3 regions of the Bacillus sp. D48C genome follow, and region 2 is predicted to be linked to each of the others. Evidence: riboswitches for the same ligand, from Rfam matches in the RefSeq annotation. Region 2 holds a riboswitch; each other region holds the start of a gene.
The links. Region 2 has a riboswitch for magnesium ahead of ACLBXA_RS26530 (P-type ATPase). Riboswitches for the same ligand answer to the same signal wherever they lie in the genome.

Region 1 (7,760 bases), on a different contig from region 2:
TATTATTTCATTACTAGCAGGTGTTTCTACTCACTCAATTAGAAAACTACTTCAAAAAGACGTTCCAATTATTCGTGCAATGCCAAATACATCCGCAGCCATTCTAAAATCAGCTACCGCTATCTCCCCTTCAAAACATGCAACAGCGGAACATATTCGCACTGCAACATCTTTATTTGAAACGATCGGTCTCGTCTCTGTTGTAGAGGAAGATGATATGCATGCTGTCACTGCATTATCCGGAAGTGGACCTGCTTATATTTATTACGTAGTGGAAGCTATGGAAGAAGCTGCAAAAAAAATTGGTTTAAAAGAAGATGTTGCAAAATCACTTATTCTTCAAACGATGATTGGTGCTGCTGAAATGCTAAAAGCAAGTGACAAGCACCCTTCTATTTTGCGAAAGGAAATTACTTCTCCTGGTGGAACTACCGAAGCAGGTATTGAAGTATTACAAGAACATGAATTTCAACAAGCACTTATTTCTTGTATTACACAGGCAACGGAACGATCACATAATCTTGGAAAAACATTAGAACAACTAACAAAAGAAAAATAGAAAAAGGAGCTCAAATAAACTTGAGCTCCTTTTTCTATTTTTACACTTAGTTATTGTTCTTCCCAAAAATCTCTTCTTGCAGGCGACGACCAGTCGGCGTTGCTGCAAGTCCACCTTCTGCTGTTTCACGAAGTGCTACTGGCATCGTTTGTCCAATTCTAAACATTGCCTCAATTACTTCATCACATGGAATTGTACTCGTTACACCAGCTAATGCTAAATCTGCTGAAATCATCGCATTCGCAGCTCCTGCTGCATTACGTTTTACACAAGGCACTTCTACAAGTCCTGCAACAGGATCGCACACTAAACCAAGCATGTTCTTTAATGAAATTGCCATCGCTGTAGCTGCTTGATCTTGTGTTCCACCAGCCATCTCAACTGCAGCTGCAGCCGCCATTCCACTTGCTGAACCAACTTCAGCTTGGCATCCTCCTGCCGCACCAGAAATACAAGCATTATTCGCAACAACCATACCGAAAGCTCCTGCTGTAAATAAGAACTCAATCATTTCTTCACGTGTAGGCTGCAATTTTTCTCTTAGTGCAAATAGTACACCTGGCACTGTTCCAGCAGACCCTGCTGTTGGTGTTGCACAAATAATTCCCATCGCTGCGTTTACTTCATTTGTTGCAACAGCTTTGCTTACTGCATCCAAAATCGTATCTCCAGATAAGCCTTTTCCACTCTTCATATACGCTTGAACTTTTACAGCATCTCCACCAGTTAAACCAGTTGATGATTTCACGCCGCGAATACCACGTTCTACTGCTTGTTCCATCACGACTAAGTTCTTTTCCATACCAGCAATTACTTCTTCACGTGAAATACGTCTTGTTTCCATTTCACATTGAATCATAATTTCTGCGATTTTTACATTTTGTTCTTTAGCTTGCGCCACTAGTTCCGCTGCGTTCCGAAACATGGTGTGTCCCCCCTGCAATTAATCCATAATAGTTACTTGACAAATATTTTGTTGCGCTTTTATTTCTTCAATCACTTCATCTGCTAATAATTCATCTGTTTCAATAACCATAAGCGCTCTTCTTCCTTTTTCTTTACGAGAAACACTCATTGTACTAATGTTAATCTCGTGTGTAGCAAGGATTGAAGCCACCGCTGCAATAGCACCAAAGCGATCGTTATTTACAATAAGTAGTGCTGGACTTGTGCCTGATAATTGAAGATCGAATCCGTTTAATTCTACAACTTCAATTTTACCGCCACCAATTGAGCAAGCAACAACTTCAATTTCTTCTTCACCTTTATACAAACGAATTCTTGCTGTATTTGGGTGAGGTGCATTGGCATCTTCTTCAATGAATTCCACTTCAATTCCGCGCTCTTTTGCTATTTCTAGCGCCTCTGGAATACGTAAGTCATCTGTTTCAAATCCCAATATTCCACCGATTAGTGCTACATCGGTACCATGCCCTCGATACGTCTTTGCAAATGATCCATATAACGAAATGCTTACTCTTTCTGGTTCATGACGAAACAGCTGGCGAGCAACTTGCCCCATTCTTGCCGCGCCTGCTGTATGTGAACTTGATGGTCCAATCATAACTGGACCGATAATATCAAATACTGAGCGATACTTCATCATAACTCCCCCTAAACCTCTATGAAAAAAATTTATTCTACTATTCTATTAAGCTGCTACATCTGTCGCTTTTCCAGTTGTACCACGAATTTGTTCTGCTGTATGAATTGGATAATTTTTGAATAAAAGTAATCCAATATAACCTGAAATAATACCAGTTATCATAATACATAAGAATCTTAGTATTATTTTCATTAAAAAAATGATATAAGATAATCCACAATAAAGTCTGGTAGCAATCCAAAGTTTAACACAGAAGCCATTGCAAGCATAGCATAAACAAGTGATATCTTTCCTATTATAATTCTCATGTTACTCTCTCATGGTTTAGTCAACTTCACTTGTTACGATAATAACTAAAAAGCATGTGACTTATCATAAATTATAATCTGCCCTCATTATAGCTTGTTTTTTATAAAACGCTTACTTTTGTTGAATTTTAAAAGTTCTGAATAAAAGTCCATTCCTGCTATTTGTATCACTTGTATGTCATCTGACTTATATAACAGTTTTTCTAAATAATCATTATTTCGTATTTTTATCGTATATATTCAAACCATTCTAATTTTCTGTATCATCCAAGTATAAGCATAAAATAATAACAGTTTTATTTTTAAATTTTTTTAGACATAAAAAAATGGTAACCCATCGTTACCATTTTTTACAAAATTATCATTTTTCTACTGGGAATGATTTCAAATCTGTCGCTATTTCTGTATTAGAAAACAACTCTCTTGCCTCTTTCAATAATTCCTTATATGTATCTCCTTGATAGCGAGAACTAATGTGAGTTAAGATTAATCGCTTCGCATTTGCCTGAAGTGCAATGCTCGCAGCTTGCTTAGATGTGGAATGAAAATAATCATGCGCTTGTTGCTCATCTTCTGCTGCGAAAGTCGCTTCATGGACAAGTACATCTGCATCTTGCGCAAGCTCCCTACTCGCTTCGCAATATCGCGTATCACCTAAGATAGTAATAATTCTTCCTTTTTGAGGTGGGCCGATAAACTCATTTCCATTTAATATCGTGCCATCCTCTAATTCAACTACTTCTCCATCTTTTAAACGTTTAAAGATTGGACCTGGTTTCACACCCATCTCAAGCAATTTATCAACTAAAAGAGCACCTTGTATATCTTTCTCTACAATACGATATCCAAAACATTCTATACCGTGTGACAATCTTTTCGTTTCTACATAAAATTCATTATCTTCAAATACGGTACCTTCTTCTGTTATCTCCACAACTTCAAGTGGATATTTCACATGTGTCGTACTTACCGATAATGCCACTTCAATAAATTGTTTAATTCCTTTCGGTCCATACACCGTTAAAGGCGTAGTTCCTCCTTGAAATGAACGGCTACCTAATAAACCAGGCAATCCAAAAATATGATCGCCATGTAAATGCGTAATAAATATTTTTTCAATGCGGCGCGGACGTACCGATGTATGTAATATTTGATGTTGCGTGGCCTCGCCACAATCAAATAACCAAGTCTGTCCTCGTTCTTCTAACAATTGTAAAGCAATTGCTGAAACGTTCCTTCCTTTTGAAGGAACACCTGCACCAGTTCCTAAAAATACAAATTCCACTTTCTTTCCTCCAGCTCTAAATATACTCTATCTCTCATCTTACGGAATGTTATTTCAAATGGCAAATCGAATTTACATAACCAATCATCTAGACAACTATATAACACGAACGTTATACTTAAAAAATTTACCAATCGTTCGTGTTTTGTGGTAAAATAATTATACTACATTTTAAGGGAGCGTTTTATTATGAAAGAAGTATTTCGTTTACAAACTGATTTTTCATCTTCATTTGATCGCTGGGTAAGTTCTTTCGTGTCTGATCACCCAGCACAATTAGAATGGACAACTTTAAAGGAATTAATCCATGAATATACAACATCACATACAAATGATACGTTACCAGCATATATTTCTTCAGCTTTAACATATTACGCCCAACGCGTTTCAACTACAAACAGTTCAGAGATTGTTATTTTTGAAAACCCTACAATCTCGTAATCTATAATAAAAAAGCACTGGTTACAGTGCTTTTTTATTTATACTTATTTAACAAATGATCATATTCCGTCCAAAAGTCGGTATACATACTTCGCTCAAGCTCATTTAAAATTATCTTTTCACTTGATTTATTAAATAATTCTTTTGCTTGTAGTGCAAAAGAAACAATTTGTTTTCTATATTCATTTTCATTCAACTCTATATGAAGCCCTTCATAGTATATAGCCTTTTGATCAGTAGAAATAACTTTGACAAAGTCCTTTAAAATCACATTTTTACCTATATGGTTTATAGTCCAATGAATTGAAATTGGGCATCCTAACATTAGCATAGTGCCACATCCGTGCAAAATAACCCCCTCTTCATTTTCAATATCACAAATATATTCTTTATCTAAAGTTCGTAACAAAGCTAAAGCTGATTCACTTATTCCCCATTCCTCATCCATACCTGTCCGCGTAATAATCGTTCCATCCACATTTAAATAAAGTGAAACTTTAATCAGTGGGGGGGCACCGTCCCCACTGATTATTAGTTGAACCAATCGGGCTTTTACGGGCAGTTTGATCTCTCCCACCTAACTCCTTTGCTCTAGCCGAATTTTGAGGTGGGAGTCTTACTGCCCGTTAATGCGGGATATATTTCTCCGTGTGAACATAAATCTTCCTGCTCATTAAACAACCATTTTTGATTCTCAATATTTATAATAAAATTTTGTGGTACCCTTACAAATTCCCCTTTTATAAAAATATTTATTTTCCATATTATTCATAATCAATATCATGCATTTCATCCCACATATCTATTATAAATCCGTTTAATATTTTAAAAACACAGATAAAAAAGATATTGACACTACGATTTTACAGTGCTAACATTCAACATGTAATTGAATATGGTCTCTGTTAGGTGAGGCTCCTGTATAGAGAAACGCTGCTGCCCAAAAATGTCGAGAGACGCCAATGGGTCAACAGGAAAGGTCGGAATGAAGGCCTTTTTTAACGTAGCTGGTTTCAGTACCTATGCTATACAGTGCTAAAACTCAACGAGGGAGAGGTGCATGTATTTTGTCATACACAAAAACTGTTTTTATTTATGTCTACTAACAGTCTTTGTTGTGGACTCTTTTAACTGCGAATTCAGACCTTTACTCGTTTTGAGTAAAGGTCTTTTTACGTCTATATGCACCTTACTATGAAACAAACATAGCATATTCAGAAACTACTAAATTGTACGGAGGTGAGGAACAGTTGGCAATTGATGATTCGGCCCAGATACCCATACGTTTTACATTCATATTTCATCATGTAGGTAGGAAAGAAACTGTTCCTCACCATTTCAAATAGTTAGGTAACAGATTGTTTCCTCCTTCATGACAGAGGAGGAACTACCGATGTTTAATTTACAAAGACAAGAAACAAAGCATGCTTATGAGCAAGATAGCATGAAAACAAATAACGAATTATTAGTGGAGGTTGCAACACAAGATGTAAGCTCTGCGTTAAAACTTTTAGAAACAACACAAGATGGATTATCTAAACAAGAAGCGTCTCGTAGACTTTCTTTATATGGTCCGAACGAAATAGCTCATAATAAAATGGCGCCGTGGTACATTCAATTTCTATTGGCATTTAAAAATCCATTTATTTTCGTTTTATTAGCTCTTGGAGCACTCTCCTTTTTCACAGATGATATGCAAGGAACGATTGTCGTATCTGTAATGGTCCTACTTAGTGCAACGATTCGGTTTTCCCAAGAATTTCGTTCTCAAAAAGCTGCCGATAAGTTAAAAGCTATGGTTCGAACAACTGCGAGCGTATTTAGAATAAATGGATTTGTACATGAAACAAAAAATGTAAAGAATTTAAACCGAAATTACACAACAGAAATTCCAATTGAGGAACTTGTACCTGGCGATATTATTTCCCTTTCAGCTGGTGATATCGTTCCAGCTGATGTGCGTGTTGTATCCGCTAAAGATTTATTTGTTAATCAATCTTCTTTGACAGGGGAAGCACTTCCTGTAGAAAAATACGAACACTGCTACCATACAGAAAATAAGCATATCTTACCGAAAAACATGAAAAAAAATTACAATCCACTCGATATGGAAAACCTTTGCTTCATGGGAACAAATATTGTAAGTGGTAGCGCAAAAGCTGTTGTCATCTCAACAAGTACCGATACGTATTTCGGCTCTTTAGCAAATAAGGTAATTGGAAAGCGTGTAGAAACAAGCTTTGATAAAGGTGTAAACAAAGTAAGCTGGCTCTTAATTACATTCATGCTTATTATGGCGCCTATTGTCCTTCTCATTAATGGATTCACAAAAGGAGATTGGCAAGAAGCTTTCTTCTTCGCTATTGCCGTCGCTGTTGGTCTTACACCTGAAATGTTACCAATGATTGTAACTGCTAATTTAGCTAAAGGTGCCGTTAACATGTCTAAACAAAAAGTAATTGTAAAACAGCTAAATTCTATTCAAAACTTAGGTGCTATGAACATTCTTTGTACAGATAAAACCGGAACTTTAACAGAAGATAAAGTTGTCCTTGTTCGTCACTTAGATCCCAAGGGAAATGAATGCAATCGCGTCTTACAATTTGCCTATTTAAATAGTTTCTATCAAACTGGATTGAAAAATTTAATAGATAAAGCTGTTATTAAGCATACAGAGGAAAACAATAAATTTAATCCATCAGCTTTTCAAAAGCTAGATGAAATTCCATTCGATTTCGCCCGCCGGCGTATGTCAGTCATCGTAAAAGATATTTCAGGTGAACATACAATGGTTTGTAAAGGTGCCGTAGAAGAAATTTTATCAATTTGTAATTACACCGAAGTGGATGAAAAAGTCGTTCCACTCACCGAGGAAATACGTTCAAATGTCAAAAAACTAAGTGAGACATTAAATAGTGAAGGTATGCGGGTTATTGCTGTGGCTTATAAAAAAGATAGAAGAATAAATAATAAAGAGTACGCAGTAAAAGACGAAACAGATATGATTCTCAGTGGATATATCGGCTTTTTAGATCCACCGAAACCATCTGCAGCAGCTGCAATTCAAGCATTACAAAAACATGGTGTACAAGTGAAAATTTTAACTGGCGATAACGAAATTGTTACAAGAAAGGTTTGTAAAGAAGTTGGATTAGATATCGGCGAACCAATCCTCGGTTACGAGATTGATTCTTTACCAGATAAAGCATTAGCAAAACTTGCTGAAGAAACGACTGTATTTGCGAAGCTTAATCCAATGCAAAAATCTCGTATTATACACGCATTACAAGGAAATGGACACACTGTAGGTTACATGGGAGACGGCATTAACGATGCTGTAGCATTACGTGAAGCTGATGTCGGAATATCTGTTAATACTGCTACTGATATTGCGAAAGAAGCTTCCGATATTATTCTACTCGAAAAAAGTTTAACTATATTAGAAGCAGGTATTTTAGAAGGACGTACTACATTCGGAAATATTTTAAAATATATTAAGATGACAGCTAGCTCTAACTTCGGTAATGTGTTTAGCGTGTTAGTAGCAAGTGCTTTCATTCC
Region 2 (7,760 bases):
AACGAAAAAACAAGTGAAAAAATTAAAATAATAGGCAACGGTAATATTTTATGGAGCATGTATATAAGGGAAAATAACGATATAATATGATATAAATAAAGACTGTAAGAAATCTTCCCCAAATATAACAAGTATTTATTACGTAGTAAGGACGACAAAGTTGATATTGACAAGCTTAATATGACAAATAGACATGCGCTTATCGCCACTACATAGTCTCGAAATATAAAATTATTGAGCACTTTCATTTCTCCAATAAGCCCTTCATACATAAAAAGTAAAATCGCAAATAAAAACCATGCAATTTTCGTGTTTTTAGTACAATTACTATAAAAAACTATTAAATTATTTTTATACTTCGCAACTAGTGCTCCTAGTAAAAATAGCACCGTATAATGCAAAGTTAATGCATAGCTTGTTAATGTTAAGCCCGAACGAAACAAAAATAATATGATGACAGAACATATACTAAAACTAAACAATAATAGTAATGAACCCCTTAACGTTTTTCGTAAGCAAATCATCAAAATTAACGGGAAAATTATTGATATTCGCATTTCATGGACAAGCGACCAAATCACACCGTTATATGCATCTGTATTATATTTCCCAACCAATAAAATATGTTGTGCGATTAAGCTTGAAGAACTTTCAATCGTCCATGAGCGATTAAACCATTCACTTAAATAAGAAATACCATATTCACTAATTGTAGTCTGGCATATAATCGCTATAATTATTGCCACAATATAAGGAATATATATTCTGCATATACGTTTTAAAAGGTATGACCCATAGCTACTATAGTTTTTTTGAATAGATTCATACAAAACAAATCCGCTCAAAACAAAAAAGATAATAACAGATTCGTTACCACTACTAAAAATTAGACGAGCAGGTGTTTCTTTTAATAGATACACAACAAATGGTTTATTATCTTCATAACTGTAATTTTGAAATGCTGAAAAAATCATTAAATGATGACCAATCATTACTACTAATGAAGAAATCCCTCTTATAGAGTCCAATTCTTCGTATCTCTTCATCTTTTTACATCAACTCCTAATGAAATGATACTAATCATTTCAAAGCGACATCTTTATTCATATTCCTCTCCTTTCTTTTCATTCCAATTTTTCATATTAAAATGATTTTATAGTATAAATTTGAGTGTATTGTAACATTTTTTGTAATATTATGAATAGTAAATCTCAAAAATTGGTATATACCAATTTCAACCTCGAAAAATGAGTAATATTGATAGAAAAACACTATAAAAATATCTTGCATATTTACAAAATTAAAGAGATGCATAGCGTTTTTTCAATATAAAATAAAAAAGATAGCCTATATAGGCTATCTTTTTTATTTTATTTAATTACTGGCACCACTATATGCTACATGTCGTTTCTCAATTCTTTCTTCAATTTCTTTCATATTTTCTTTATTATTTAATAGTGATTGTTTATTTTCAATTAATAATTGTTTAAAAGATTTTCTCACTTTTTTTCTCATTTTCATTGTCCTCCTTGGGGGATGGTTTATATAAAAGATAAAGAATTATCTGTGTGTCCTTATAATAATTGATTGTTGTGAATTCTATTTGAACTTCATATGAAAATTCCGTTTATTTTCTGACAACTTTGTGAACACGAAAAAAAGACTCTCTAAAACTATGTTGAAATTAATTCACTTCATTATAAAAATTACTATTTCCATCAACTTTTATCATTATATCTTGTCGAAACATTTATATATTTAAAATTGATTTCGACATAATTTTATTTACTATAATACTGTTTATAAAAACAAAAAGAAGGTGTTGCATAAGTCAAAGTTCGACTTATGCAACATCCCTCTTTCTAAACTATTTATAGCATATTTATTAATATTTCAGGTCTTCCCCAATTCATTTCTTCACAAACAAATTTAAGTTTTTCTTCATCCATTGTGTGTAGTCCCTCTTCTAGTGCACATGAAATTGGAACTTCACAGTGAATTTGTGCTAATTGCAACGAAATATTTAAGTTCTCTAAATCACTTTCAATCTTCGTACGCTGCGCTTTCGTTAATAATTCTACATTTTCTAGTACAGCGGATACTGTTCCGTGCTCTTGAATAAGCTTATACGCTGTTTTTTCACCGATACCTTTTACACCTGGATAATTATCACTTGTATCTCCCATGAAAGCTTTTGCATGGACGATTTGCCACGGCTCTACACCTTTTTCTTCCATGATTTTCTCCGGTGTGTAATATTCGTAATTTCCAATTCCTTTACGCAGAAGCATAACTGTAACGTTCTTATCAACAAGTTGAAGTAAATCTGTATCACCAGTTAAAATATAAACTTCAGCTTCATTGCAATATTGTTTTGCAAGCGTACCGATACAATCATCGGCTTCGTAGCCTTTCATACCGATAACTGGAATGGATAATTTCGCAGTCATTTCTTGCACTAAATCAAATTGAGGAATTAATTCTTCTGGTGGCGCTGCACGATTTGCTTTATAATTCGAGAACGATTCTGTTCTAAATGTCGTACTTCCCATATCCCAGCATGTAACGATATGTGTTGGTTCGATCGCTTGCGTAGCTGTTAACAAGTGTTTCATATAACCATGAATCCCGTTCGTAGGGGTTCCATCTTGTCGTTTCATAAATTGTCCGTAGACACTTGTTGCGTAAAAAGCACGAAATAATAGTGCCATACCATCAACTAATAATACTTTTTTCATAATTCCTCTCCTATTAAAAAAATAATAACCTCACGTTATCACGTAAGGTTATATAAATAGATTACCATTCTACGTTTTTGCTCAACTTTGTCTATTATACATGGTTTTTGTATATTTAGCACCATTCACACATTAAGACATCCTACTACAACAAGTATGCAATATGCCTGAATACGTATTTTTTCCAGTAGAAACAACGACAGCCTTTGCATTTCCACTAACAATATGCGAACCTTTAAAACATACATTTTCAAGCTCAAGTGGATTATAATCTTTCATCCGTTTTAATGGAATAAATCGTTTACGTTCAAGGTGATAGCAGCTTTCAAACTTCTCTATACTCGCTTCGTTTCCCGTTAACACAGACTCATTTACTAATAAATCATCTGCATAAATAATACGTACATCAGCTGGCACAGCATCTCCAGCCGAAAGAAAAATCATATCTCCAGGTACAAGTTCTTGCACTGGTATCTCCATCATTTTCAGTTCACTATTTAGCCCTGTACTACTAGAACATTCTACTCTAGATACAGTAATCGTTTCACGTTGTAATTCATCACACACACGTTGTTTTGAAAAACCTGGGATCATGCCACCAAGCTTCATCATTACTTCTGCAAGAAGTGCTCTTTTTGAAGTTAGTTCATTTCGGCCATATACTTGAATACGTTTTTGTGCCTCTTTCATTGATAGTCCGTCTCTTGTTGTTTTAAAATATGCAAATACAGATTTTACATCTCTTGTTGCAATTTCAATTAATAAATCTTTATTTTTTTGAAGCATTGTTTGTTCTTTTATTGATTTTTTACTTAGTTTATATGACGTGTTACCCACAGTTTTGTTTGCATATAACATATTATCGTCTCCTCCTTTACAACATAGGAAGAAACGCTTTGTTTCTCAATTTATCCACTTTACTGTGAAAGTGTCTAGCGCTTTATAAACGCTACATTGTGATAAATATAGAGGGAGGAACAAATCGTTTCCTGCCTACATCATATATTTTTGATTTGAAGTATATGGGTAACGGAACCGAGTCAGAATTTGACATGCTCCTCACCTCCTCGTTTAATTTTATAGTTTATACTATGAAATTACTCATAGCTTGGTAACAAAAAAGACCCCTACCCTTAAGAGAGTAGTGGCCATTACATACACAAATAAACGATTTCTAATATAATTAGAAATCTACGGACCTCTCCCTCACCGAGTTTTAGCACTGTATAGCATAGGTACATTACCAGCTACGTTAAGAAAAACCTTAATTCGATCATTCCTGTTGACCCATTGGCGTCTCTCGACATTTTTGGGCAGTAGCATTTCTCTATACAGGAGCCTCACCTAACAGAGACTTATTTTCATTACATTGAAAATGTTACTCTTATTTAAAATAGATGTCAACCGTAGCCTACAATTTTTTCAAAAGGTATGGCAAACTAACATATATAAAGTGAAACTTTAATCAGTGGGGTTTTGTTCATCCCCCACTGATTATTAGCCCTCACCAATCGGGCTGCCCGGCAAATAGCGGAATAAAATAAAAAACTTTACGTTTAAACGTAAAGTTTTTAATAAGTTATACAGCCAGCAATTACAATCCCAATTGAAAGCGATAAAAACATAAGAAAAAGACCGACTGCTTGATTATCTTCTTCAAGACTTTTGTTTATATTAAAGCGTGGTGTAAGCCACTCAGCTAAATAAAAAACGATAATTTGAGCCAAAATCCCAACTGCTCCCCACGAAATCATATCAAGAAGTGAAATTGAATTAGCTGCTGTCGAATATAAAACAATAGCTAACCCAAGTAATCGTCCTCCAAGCACATAGCTTACCGCCTTATTCCCTTGAGCCATTAACTTAAATTCCTTAACTTTCGTTGTCACTTCCATCAAGAACAGACCAATACATAAAAGTCCGAGTGTTACTGCTAAATATGATAAAAAATTAATCATTTTTCCCCCTCCTTTTTATACCTACCGGTAAATAGTACGATTCATTTCCTGTAATCTTTTCTCCCGCGCGAATACCGATACTACTTGCTTTTCCAGCAATTAAAAAAGAACCAAACACATACGACAGTTTCTCCATCCCTTTTTCTGTTTCCAAGGATACGACTGGAAGTTCTATATACTTTTGAAATATCGGCAGTGAAGTTTTATACGTTTGATGTGCATTTTGAAGCATAATATTTTCATCCTTATCGCGAATCGTAATTGTATCTCCTTCTCTACCAAATGAAGGTTTTTGAACGAAAGAACCTTTTCCTAAAAATAAATCTGGTTCTAAATATGTAGGTAACATATATTCTTTAATCCACTGTTGTTCCTCGTTTGTATAAAAGACTTCTTCTTCTGCTAACCCCCAAATAAGACACTGAATTGATTTTGGCTGAAGTAAAAATGCTGACAAAGGATTTATTATAAAAAGCTTTCCGGCTTTTACAAGTTGCAGCAGTTCCACACCTACCAAATCTCCTGTTTCAGGATCTTGATCCTCAATTAAATCTTCTATCGGATATGTTTGACGATATAAAACATCAATCTTCGCCCCATCTTTATCAACTAGAGCACCTTTCGTAATTCTAAGTTCTGACATTGGCACTACTTTATTTTCAACATGGCATAACTGACTTAAATACATAGTCGTATTCCAATCCTCAATATGTTCATGATGTGCTGTAAAAACAACATTTGGATTGTCTAATCCCTTTGTCGCTTCCATTACAGCTTTCGTAACACCAGAAGATAGTAATCGTTCTTGATCCGAGTTTGGATCATCATAACCTAGGTTTTCACAAACTTTTCCATTCATTTGAAAGCATTCCATAATAAAAGTTGGTGTATCACTATTAAACTCAAGCATTTTAATTTGGTTATCAACCGTTATAACGAAATCAAATCGTGAAATAACAGATTCAGGATATAATCCTTTCATTCTAATGAATGATAAGCTCGCAGGAGGAAAACCAAGCTCAAGAATCTGTTCGTCACTTAAATTTCGCAAAAGTCTAGCAGTCTTAAAAAATATTTTACCCATTCGTTCAGTCGCTAAGTGTAATTGTTCCAAAGTCTGATTTGTTATAGAAAAAACATGAAACAAACTATATTCACATTCATATAAATCCGACCAAAAATTCGGATATTTTAAATAAAAATCTTTTCGATCCCTTATGTATTGCGACATATTTTATCCCCCAAATCCTCCCTTTGAACCGCTTCCAATTCCACCTTTAAATTCAGCAGACGATTGATACGATTTAAACGCCGATGAATTTTTAAAAGTGGATTTATTTTGATAATATCGCCCACCATAGAAATAATGCCCACGATAACCTGAACTACTATCATCACACTGCCATACCCCAAGTTCATCATCCCAATCCCAATCAGAACAACTATTATCATTCGGTTTTGGGGGAAGATCTTGTGCGCAACCAAATAAAGTGCCAGTCATTAAAGACGTTACGACACCACCTACTAGCCATTTCGTTTTTGTCACCTTCGCACTCCCCTTTTTAAATTCTATTCCTATTATATAGGATGGCATGATAAAGTAGAAGAAAAAGGAAGAAGAGGGATGAAATGCGCTTAGAATATCGACTTAATGATGAAACGAAAGGGTATCCTGCTTTATGGAACTACGCCAATATTTCTAATTCTGAAATCATCGCACGCATGACTTGTGAATATTTTATTAAAGAGAAAAATACTTATGTTGTTACTGCAACTTCGGTTGATCCAGACGGAACAGCAGTTATTTATATTCAAAAAGAAGTTTTCGCCAATGACCCTTCAGACCCTACATACTCCCACATCGGTTTTGAAATTAGAGAACTAAGTGAAACGAGTTCAAGCTTAGTAGATAGTCAAGATGTATGGAACTACGAAGAAATTTTACCATCTCTTCATTCAGATATTATATATATTCAGCGAGACGGCATGTCTATGGAATTCTCCTTGGATTCAAGAGAGATTGATGAAGACAGAAAGTGCTACATTTATTACGGAAACTTCACAGGTGAATCAAGATAATATTGATATATCTATGCAACAAAAAAACCTTACGTATAAAACGTAAGGTTTTTATATAGCCCCACATATGCCGTTCTCTCTAGATGTCCATAAACCTGCTCTCACAGGTGGATGCTCTCACAAATGTTTGTAACTTCCTTCTTAAAAAGATGGCATGTTAGCTACATTTAAATATTGAACTTCCATATTAAACTTATTGGTTTAAGACATGCATAAGCTACGTACACCGTAGGAATTTTATATAAGGTTAGTTGAAATAAGACCCCCGCACGTGCCGCTCCTCGTAAATGTCCAAAAACCCGCTACTCGCAGGTGGATGCCCTCACAGTTACCGTACATCTTCCTCCACAAGGAAGGCTTGATGATGGTCGCTAAATATTGAGCTTCCGTATAACTAACATCGGTTTTAGACATAAATAAGTTACGTACACCGCAGGATGTATTATTTACTTGTCGTTATATTATCACATTGTTTCCAATGTGTAAAATACAAAGTTTTTCGAGCAATCTCTTGCTTGTGACCTTATTTTAATACAAATTATTTTTGCATGCAAGTGATTAATCTTCTTCTTTTGCAATTTGATTTTCTGGATAAGAAATCCAATCACTCCAGCTACCCGCATACAATTTAACATTTTGGAATCCAGCCAATTTTAACGCAATGATATTTGGACATGCCGTAACACCAGAACCACAATATACAATGGTTTCCTTATCTTTCGACAGATTTTGGAATCGTCCTTGTTGCTCAGCTTCATTCTTAAATTGTCCTGATTGCAACATTCCATCCTTCCAAAAATAGTTTGCTGCTGTCGGAATATGTCCTGCTTTATGATCGACAAGTTCCTCTACACCAGCATAACGTTTTGGCTCTCTTGAATCAATTAACGTAACATCTGCACCTGCCTGGATATTCTCTCTTACTGTTTCCATCGATACAAGCATATGATCTTGTATGTTTGTTTTGAATGTTTTTCGTATAACA
Region 3 (7,760 bases), on a different contig from region 2:
CTTTATGAAAGTTGAGCATGACAAACCTCCTTGGATATATAGGATATTTTAATATATTGTTGGTTTATTTAAAAGGAAAAACATAATTTTGTACATTGGATTGGAGGATATCTATATAAATAGGTAGAATCTAATTATTTGGTTCACATTTTAATCCAAGGGGTACAAATTCGATGCGACATGAAAAGGATTTGTTGAAACAATGGAAGGCGGATTTGCAAGCTATTCAAGAAGAGAAAAGGCTGAAGAAGAAGGCTAAGAAAAAGAATAAGAAATATAGCATTCCAGGTAATACGGCTGACTTCATGGATGGTAAGAATACTTATCGTAAAGATAATGGGGTATGGAAGCAAAGAAAGAAATAAATAATGTGAGGATAAATAAGTTTGATCAAGTTTATAGCAATTATAGGAGGCGCTGTCGTAAGCTGAGAGGCGTCTTGTTTGTTGTTAATATTACAAACAAATGCACACAAAATTAAGATGCCCAACGAGAATGAATAGATCTTGCTAAACAATGTGACGTATACAACTGTTCATATTATTAGGTGTTGGCTGTATCGTGTTTGGTATTGTTATTATGTAGAAAAAAGAGAATGGCGAGCATCTAAATAGGATGCTTTTTCTTTGTTATGTAGAAATCATAAATTAAACGTCAAATTAAATGAGAGTTCACTTTATATAAATGTACTTTTTATCTTTACCTTATTTTAATGTTCCGCATAAGACAGAATCATTATAAAATAAAGGATTCCATATAAAAACTTACTCTATAGAAATTAAAATCCCTAATTCCATAGGGTATTTCTAGCATAAAGAGAGAATATCGGGATCAACGAAATTCAAAATAGAAGAGCGGTGATTTCCTTATCTAAAAAAACACAAAGAAAGTTCGCGCGAAATACCAATTTTACGAATAATAAGATGTATAAATAAAAATCTAATACGGTATTTAGGGATTTCGAGCTCGTTATCATGTAGCTCTGTATATTGGTATGTATCTATATAATTCATGCTTTATATAGAAATCATTAAATGTTAAGTTAGTCATTAATATTTTTTATAGTAAATTACATTTTAATTTATAAGATTATTTCTTAAGTTCATCTAATTAACCCCTCATAATCATGCTTAAATTAGCCAATTCATGTTAGATACCGAATTTTAAACTGTTTTCATATATTGATTATTTGTATGAATTTATATATATAAATTGTTTTATTTTACATACATTTATATGTAGTTTTTACACTAATTTTTATAGCTTAATACAGATTTATCACGTGCTTATCTATAATTTTATTAGAATGACTACACTATCCTTATTTAATTTCGATTATATTCTAGCATCCCATAATTTAATTATGTAAATAAGTATGTGTAAAAATTGAATTTAACGCGAACTTGTGTTCGTATCCATTTTCTGTTATAGTATATATGAGGTGATTTTTATGGATTACAGTAAACAACGTCAAAAATCAGTACATCGTAAAAAATTATATGAGAATTTAAATGAAATGCCCTTTTACATAGAAGAATTTGTGGAGTACAAAGAATTGCATGATGCCTCTCCCTCCACCCTACTAAATTATGTATATGATTTTAGAGTCTTCTTTAATTGGCTATTATCTGAACAAATTATTGAATTTAAGCCCATTAAAGACATATCCTTCTCTGATTTGGAGAATTTAAAGAAAAAAGATATTGAGAACTTTATGAGATTTCTAAAACTACAACAAAACATGCAGAATTCCTCTGTTAACAGAAAAATTTCGGCCTTAAAGTCTTTATTTAAGTACCTCACCTCCCTATCAGAGAATGAAGATGGAGAATGCTATTTTTATAGAAATGTAATGGCTAAAATTGAAATACATAAAGATAAAGAAACATTAAATGCTCGTGCAAAACGTATGAGATCTAAAATATTCCATAATGATGATGATCAAGAATTTCTGAATTATGTTAAGTACGAACATGAAAAATCTTTAACAAAACATCAGTTATTCTATTTCCTAAGAGATAAGGAGCGTGATGTAGCTATCCTCTCTCTCTTTCTTGGTAGTGGTATTCGTGTAAGTGAATTGGCAGACCTCCGCATGGAAGATATAAACTTAAAGGAAAGACTAATTGATGTAATCCGAAAAGGAAACAAAGAAGATTCCGTTTGGATTACCCCAATTGCATTAAATGATCTTGAAAAATATATGGAGATTAGAGATAACAAATATGCTCCAGGGAAAGAATTACAAAATGTATTCTTATCGAAGTATAAACATACTGCACAGCCTCTTTCTGTTAGGGCTATCCAAGATATAGTAGAAAAATATACTAAAGCCTTTGGCAAAAAAATGTCTCCTCATAAATTACGACATACATTGGCAAATAAGTTATATATGGAAGAAAAAGACTCATTACAAGTGATGCAGCAACTTGGGCATACCAGTCAAGATACAGCTTTGCTATATACACAACTTGGGGAAACAACTATTAAAGATAGTTTAGGCAGAATAGGAAAGAATAAAGAATAAGGGTTTAGCAATTTTGTATTGCTGAACCCTTATTCTTTTCCCTATCCAAAAACAACAAGGGTTTAAACATTATATATATATTTCTCTTGAAATGTAGTTTTATTATATAAAAAATACATAATATAAATTTTACATTAATTGGTTTATAAAACATTTCATATTTACTACATTTGCTTCTTTTTACTATTTAATTAGATATAATATTTGTATCAAATGTTTTGGAATTTACTTTTTCTCCATCTATCTTCATATTTATTTTCTGTTTCGGATTTGCTGTTACCACCCAAGCATTCGGTAAATAACGATCTTCATGTGATAATGTAGAAGGTGAATTTATAACCTTTCCGCCTAAATATAGCGTAGCAGAAGAACCTCCATCCATAGCCATTGCATTTACTGCTCCTTTTTCATATAGAATATCTTGACACTCTTTTAACGTAGCCCCTATACTATGCGTCTGTCTACCGTCAATGACTAGAAACATAATTGTACCATCTTCTTTTTGGGCCATAATACTTCGCGGAGCAGAACCCCAACCACCGTCTCCTTCTGTAATCATTTTTTCTCCATTTACAATTAACTGTGGCATAAATCCTGCTGCTGAAACGATTTGTTTATCCAGAAGTTGTTGGGTAGAATAATTTCCTGTTATCATTTGCCCAAACTTTGTTAAACCCGTAATAATTGTAGGGGTATTTCTATCCATATTCGTATCAATAGCTTTCCCATTTTCTATTACTATGCCAGTTGCAACATTTCCTCCACCCCTTCCTGTTTCATCAGCAAATCCACTTGCATTCACAGCAACAAGTGCATGATTACGTTTTGCCATTACACTAATTTTTTCTCCCCTGTTAGCACCCTGTGTTCCTTGATGGCTAACGAGTTTAACATTGAAAGGATTACTAATAGTGACTAACTTTCCTTCGAATAGAAAGCGACTATCTTTATTACTTTTAATTGTTTCTACATCAATTTCTAATGGCTGACTTTTTAATTCTTCTAATCTTTTTCCTACTATTTTTTTATAAATATGCTCATCACTGTTTGACCATTTCGGATGATTAATTCTATCTTGCAGTTTATCTAGTTCCTTTTGGGATAGGAATGTATATTTCGCATATTGTGGATGCTGAGAAGTTAGTATACTCCCAGCGATTGTTATACGAAGCTCTCGGCCATAGCTAGTACCAAATAATATTCCTATGCCAATAATCATTAAAATAGAAAATAGAAGCAAGATTCTTTTGAAGATTTTCCTTAGATGTTTCATAGTTTTATCCTCCAGCATTCATTACATTCAATAAATCCATTAAAATATTATTTATCTAAAGACAAAAGTGTTTGATTTTCTCATTACTAAATTTCCCACTATATTTTAGTAATCAAGGCAAAATACTTATTCCAAATTTGTTTTTTTTAGTGTATATTTACAAATTTAATAACGTCTTTGCAACCATGAAATAAATTACTAATCCTGTTCCGTCAACAAATGTTGTAATAAATGGACCTGAAACAACTGCAGGATCCAGTTTTAATTTTCTTAGAATTAAAGGTAAAACAGCTGCAACAAGAGAGGCCCAAATAACAATAAATAATAAAGTGATTGCTACAACTTGTGCAACTTCTGTTCCAACACCTAACATATAAGCACGAGTGAGTCCAGCTACCGCAAGTGCAAGTCCAAGAAGCATACCAATTGCAAGTTCCTTTTTCATTACACGGAAAATGTCTTTAAATTTCATCTCTCCAATACCAATTGCACGAGTAATTGTTGCTACAACCTGTGTTCCTGTATTCCCTCCAGTACCTACTAATAATGGAACAAAGAAAGCAAGGGCAACTACAGTTTCAATTTCGTCCTCAAAATACTTTAATACTGTACCTGTATATGCCTCAGCAACAAAAAGAAGTAATAACCATGGTAGACGTTTTAAGAAAATGCTCCAAATGCTAGCTTCAAAGTAAGATTGATTTAATGGTTCACTTCCGCCTAACTTTTGAATATCTTCTGTAGCTTCTGCTTCCATAACATTCATTACATCATCAAATGTTATGATACCAATCATTTTATTATTTGCTGTTGTGACAGGTATTGCTGCTAAATTATAATTGAGTAGCTTTTTTACAACTTCTTGCTGATCAATTTCAGCTTGTACTGAAATTACCTCTTGAATCATGATAGTAGATAATATCTCTTCATCTGGTGCTAGTAATAACTCATGTATGGAAACGATTCCCTTAAGATAACCGTGATTATCAAGAACATAACTATAAGATATTGATTCTACATTTTTAGAATTTTCCCTAATGTACTTTAATGTCATTTTTACTGACCAATTTCCTCTAACTGCAACAAAATCACTTGTTACAAGACTTCCCGCCGTTTCAGGTTTGAAAGTCATCAATTTTTTCACGTTATGTTTTGTAATTTTATCTAGATACGCCATTAATTTAGCCTGTTTTTCCGGATGAACCGCTAGAAGTAAATCCACTAATTCATCAATCGGTTGTAAATTTAGCAACTTTTTGGCTTTATTTTCAGATAAGTGAATTAAGATATTATATTTTTCTTCTGCACTCATATATTGAAGAATTTTAGAGCTTTTTAATACAGGTATTGTATTTAGTAATATGACTTGATCTTCAATTGAAAACCGTTTTACTTCTTGCGCAACATCATACGAAGGAAGACGTAAAACCTTCTCTGCATCTAAATTTTTTGGGGTTACAAGTAATTCATTTAATAATTTCTTCATGTTAACTCCTCCTCATATTGCTAAGGGAGACTCTAGAGTTTCATGAGTGGTTTTGTTTTATTTTATCTGTCTTAGATTTTTTATTAGAGCAATAATAGTTACATTGCAATCAATTCATTAGTTAGAATTACCTCCTTTTCGAATATAGACAAGATAAAAATAAATAAAATTAAACAGAAAAACCTTTACTCAAAAAGGAGTAAAGGTTTTTTCACAATACAAATAAATGATTATTAAGACCGCCCTGCCAAAATCACAGAAGTGCCTTTCTATCAAATCGTATACCACTCCCTCGTTGAGTTTTAGCACTGTATAGCATAGGTTTTTATAACCAGCTACATTAAGAAGGGCCTTAATCCGACCGTTCCTGTTGACCCATTGGCGTCTCTCGACATTTTTGGGCAGCAGCGTTTCTCTATACAGGAGCCTCACCTAACAAAGATTATTGAATTACTTCAAAATTTAAACCAGAATTTAATATTTGTCAACTCACTTTCAATTCCATTCTTAAAAAAATCTTCTTTTATGATTAAAATCTGCTTTACTGTTTATCAAATTTATATGGTTAAACTACTTAATCAAACTATACGCTACAAGTCTAAAATATGTACTTATACGGAATTATTACATACATTTTCTCACAACATTTTTCAAAGGATCATAACGCTATAAAACATATAATTTTAGCAATACGGTTACTTGACAAGAAAAAAATATATATTTATGCTTGCTACACGAAACAAATACATAAAATTTATATTGCTGAACCTGTTAGGTGAGGCTCCTATACAAACACAGGCTATTGCCCAAAAATGTCGAAAGACGCCAATGGGTAGAACAGGAATTGTCGGGTTAAGGCTCTTCTTAAGATAGCTAAGTGATGAATTGTCATTACTTTACGTTGTATAGTGCCAAAGCTCTACTAGGGGGAAAAGCCTTATTTAGTCATGCCATTTTAAATCCCCCTAGTATGTAACTAGGGGGATTTTTGCGTAAGAAAATAGGGTGTAAGCAATAAAATCTGCCTAAACAAAATCCTATTTAGTAATTGACGAGAACAAGATTTTATTCATTAGCAAATGTAATATTATGCTTTGTTTTAAATTAGGAGGATATTAAAATGAAAAAAATATTAAAACTCGATTATCTATTGCTCCTCCCTCTATTCATAACATGTACTTTAGGTATTATCATGATGTATAGTGCGAGTTCCATTGTAGCTGTCCAGCATTACGGTTATAAAAGTAGACACTTTGTTGATTCTCAATTAACAAAGCTACTTTTAGGAACAATAGGGTTCGTAGTTTGTGCTATACTCCCATATGAAATATGGAAAAAACGAATAGTCTCAATCTTTATTATGGTTGGGGGGATTTTTTTATTAATTATGGTTTTATGGAAAGGAAAAGTGGTAAATAATGCTCAATCATGGATCTTTGGAATACAGCCAGCTGAATTTCTTAAATTAGGAACAATACTCGTAACAGCCCGTTTTTTTGCATTACGACAAGAACAAGCTAAAAATAGCTGGAGTGGTAGCGGAAAACTTTTATTTTTTTTAGCTACAATTTTTTTTCTCATCTTTAAACAACCAAATTTAGGATCAGCAATTTTAATATTAGGTATAGGTTTTAGCATATTTCTTTGCTCAGGAATAAATATAAATCTACTAATCAAAAGAACTTCCATCGGTTCTATTTTGTGGTTCCCTGTTTTATATTTTTTAATTCAATATAGTTTGTCAGAAGTTCAAAAGACACGTATTACTACGATTTTCAATCCCTTTTTTAATGAACAAGGAAATGGATACCAGCTTGTAAATTCTTTTATTGCCATTGGCTCTGGAGGAATTACTGGTCTTGGATTTGGAAATAGCATACAAAAAACAGGTTATCTTCCGGAACCACATACTGATTTTATAATGGCAATAGTTTCTGAAGAACTAGGATTTATTGGTGTATTTATTCTATTGGCTGGAGTTTTGACTATAGTACTTCGCTCTTTAAAAATTGCACAATTATGTGTAGATCCATTCGGCAGTTTTATAGCAATTGGTATAGGATGTATGATTGGTATGCAATCTGTTGTAAATTTAGGTGGTATTACGGGACTATTTCCTCTTACAGGTACTCCATTTCCATTTGTAAGTTTTGGTGGAAGTTCTTTAATGGTCAATTTAATAGCAATAGGAATATTACTTAACATTTCAATTTTCAATAAAATAAGATCCCATCCTAGAAATATTTAACTTATAAAGTAAGCAAACAGTTTTAAGTTTATCTTCCCTTTTTATTTAGCTAGGTGTTTTAAAACATGCAAAGGCATATGTCGTTATAGTTCTTTAGCAAATCAAATTAGCATTTTAGTTATCCCATTAAAGGGTGCTTTAAAAAAATAATAAAAGCCTAATTTCTCCCTTATTACACTGAGAAATTAGGCTTTTATATTTAAATTTTCTTAACTTTTTAAATCCG

Region 1: it holds a riboswitch for magnesium, as region 2 does, so the genes downstream of both, mgtA (magnesium-translocating P-type ATPase) here and ACLBXA_RS26530 (P-type ATPase) in region 2, are expected to answer to the same signal.
Region 3: it holds a riboswitch for magnesium, as region 2 does, so the genes downstream of both, mgtE (magnesium transporter) here and ACLBXA_RS26530 (P-type ATPase) in region 2, are expected to answer to the same signal.

Annotation. Positions count from the first base shown of each region.
Region 1 covers NZ_JBKFAQ010000001.1:697,253-705,012, reverse strand. Annotated here, with positions in the region: gene proI (pyrroline-5-carboxylate reductase ProI) at 1-559, shown strand, start outside; gene sdaAA (L-serine ammonia-lyase, iron-sulfur-dependent, subunit alpha) at 606-1,484, opposite strand; gene sdaAB (L-serine ammonia-lyase, iron-sulfur-dependent subunit beta) at 1,503-2,162, opposite strand; gene rnz (ribonuclease Z) at 2,835-3,758, opposite strand; gene ACLBXA_RS03800 (DUF3932 family protein) at 3,948-4,199, shown strand; partial or broken gene ACLBXA_RS03795 (hypothetical protein) at 4,234-4,964, opposite strand; M-box (ykoK) riboswitch at 5,094-5,261, shown strand; gene mgtA (magnesium-translocating P-type ATPase) at 5,593-7,760, shown strand, end outside.
Region 2 covers NZ_JBKFAQ010000016.1:79,040-86,799, forward strand. Annotated here, with positions in the region: gene ACLBXA_RS26515 (acyltransferase family protein) at 1-1,046, opposite strand, end outside; gene ACLBXA_RS26520 (FbpB family small basic protein) at 1,375-1,515, opposite strand; gene ACLBXA_RS26525 (5'-3' exonuclease) at 1,872-2,738, opposite strand; gene ACLBXA_RS26530 (P-type ATPase) at 2,871-3,596, opposite strand; M-box (ykoK) riboswitch at 3,932-4,097, opposite strand; gene ACLBXA_RS26535 (DUF350 domain-containing protein) at 4,310-4,696, opposite strand; gene ACLBXA_RS26540 (glutathionylspermidine synthase family protein) at 4,689-5,927, opposite strand; gene ACLBXA_RS26545 (hypothetical protein) at 5,931-6,242, opposite strand; gene ACLBXA_RS26550 (hypothetical protein) at 6,326-6,775, shown strand; RNA gene ssrS (6S RNA) at 6,830-7,013, opposite strand; RNA gene ssrS (6S RNA) at 7,035-7,217, opposite strand; gene ACLBXA_RS26565 (sulfurtransferase) at 7,334-7,760, opposite strand, start outside.
Region 3 covers NZ_JBKFAQ010000010.1:122,398-130,157, reverse strand. Annotated here, with positions in the region: gene ACLBXA_RS21870 (hypothetical protein) at 174-365, shown strand; gene xerS (tyrosine recombinase XerS) at 1,451-2,527, shown strand; gene ACLBXA_RS21860 (phosphodiester glycosidase family protein) at 2,715-3,800, opposite strand; gene mgtE (magnesium transporter) at 3,958-5,286, opposite strand; M-box (ykoK) riboswitch at 5,566-5,733, opposite strand; M-box (ykoK) riboswitch at 6,047-6,223, shown strand; gene ACLBXA_RS21850 (FtsW/RodA/SpoVE family cell cycle protein) at 6,407-7,534, shown strand.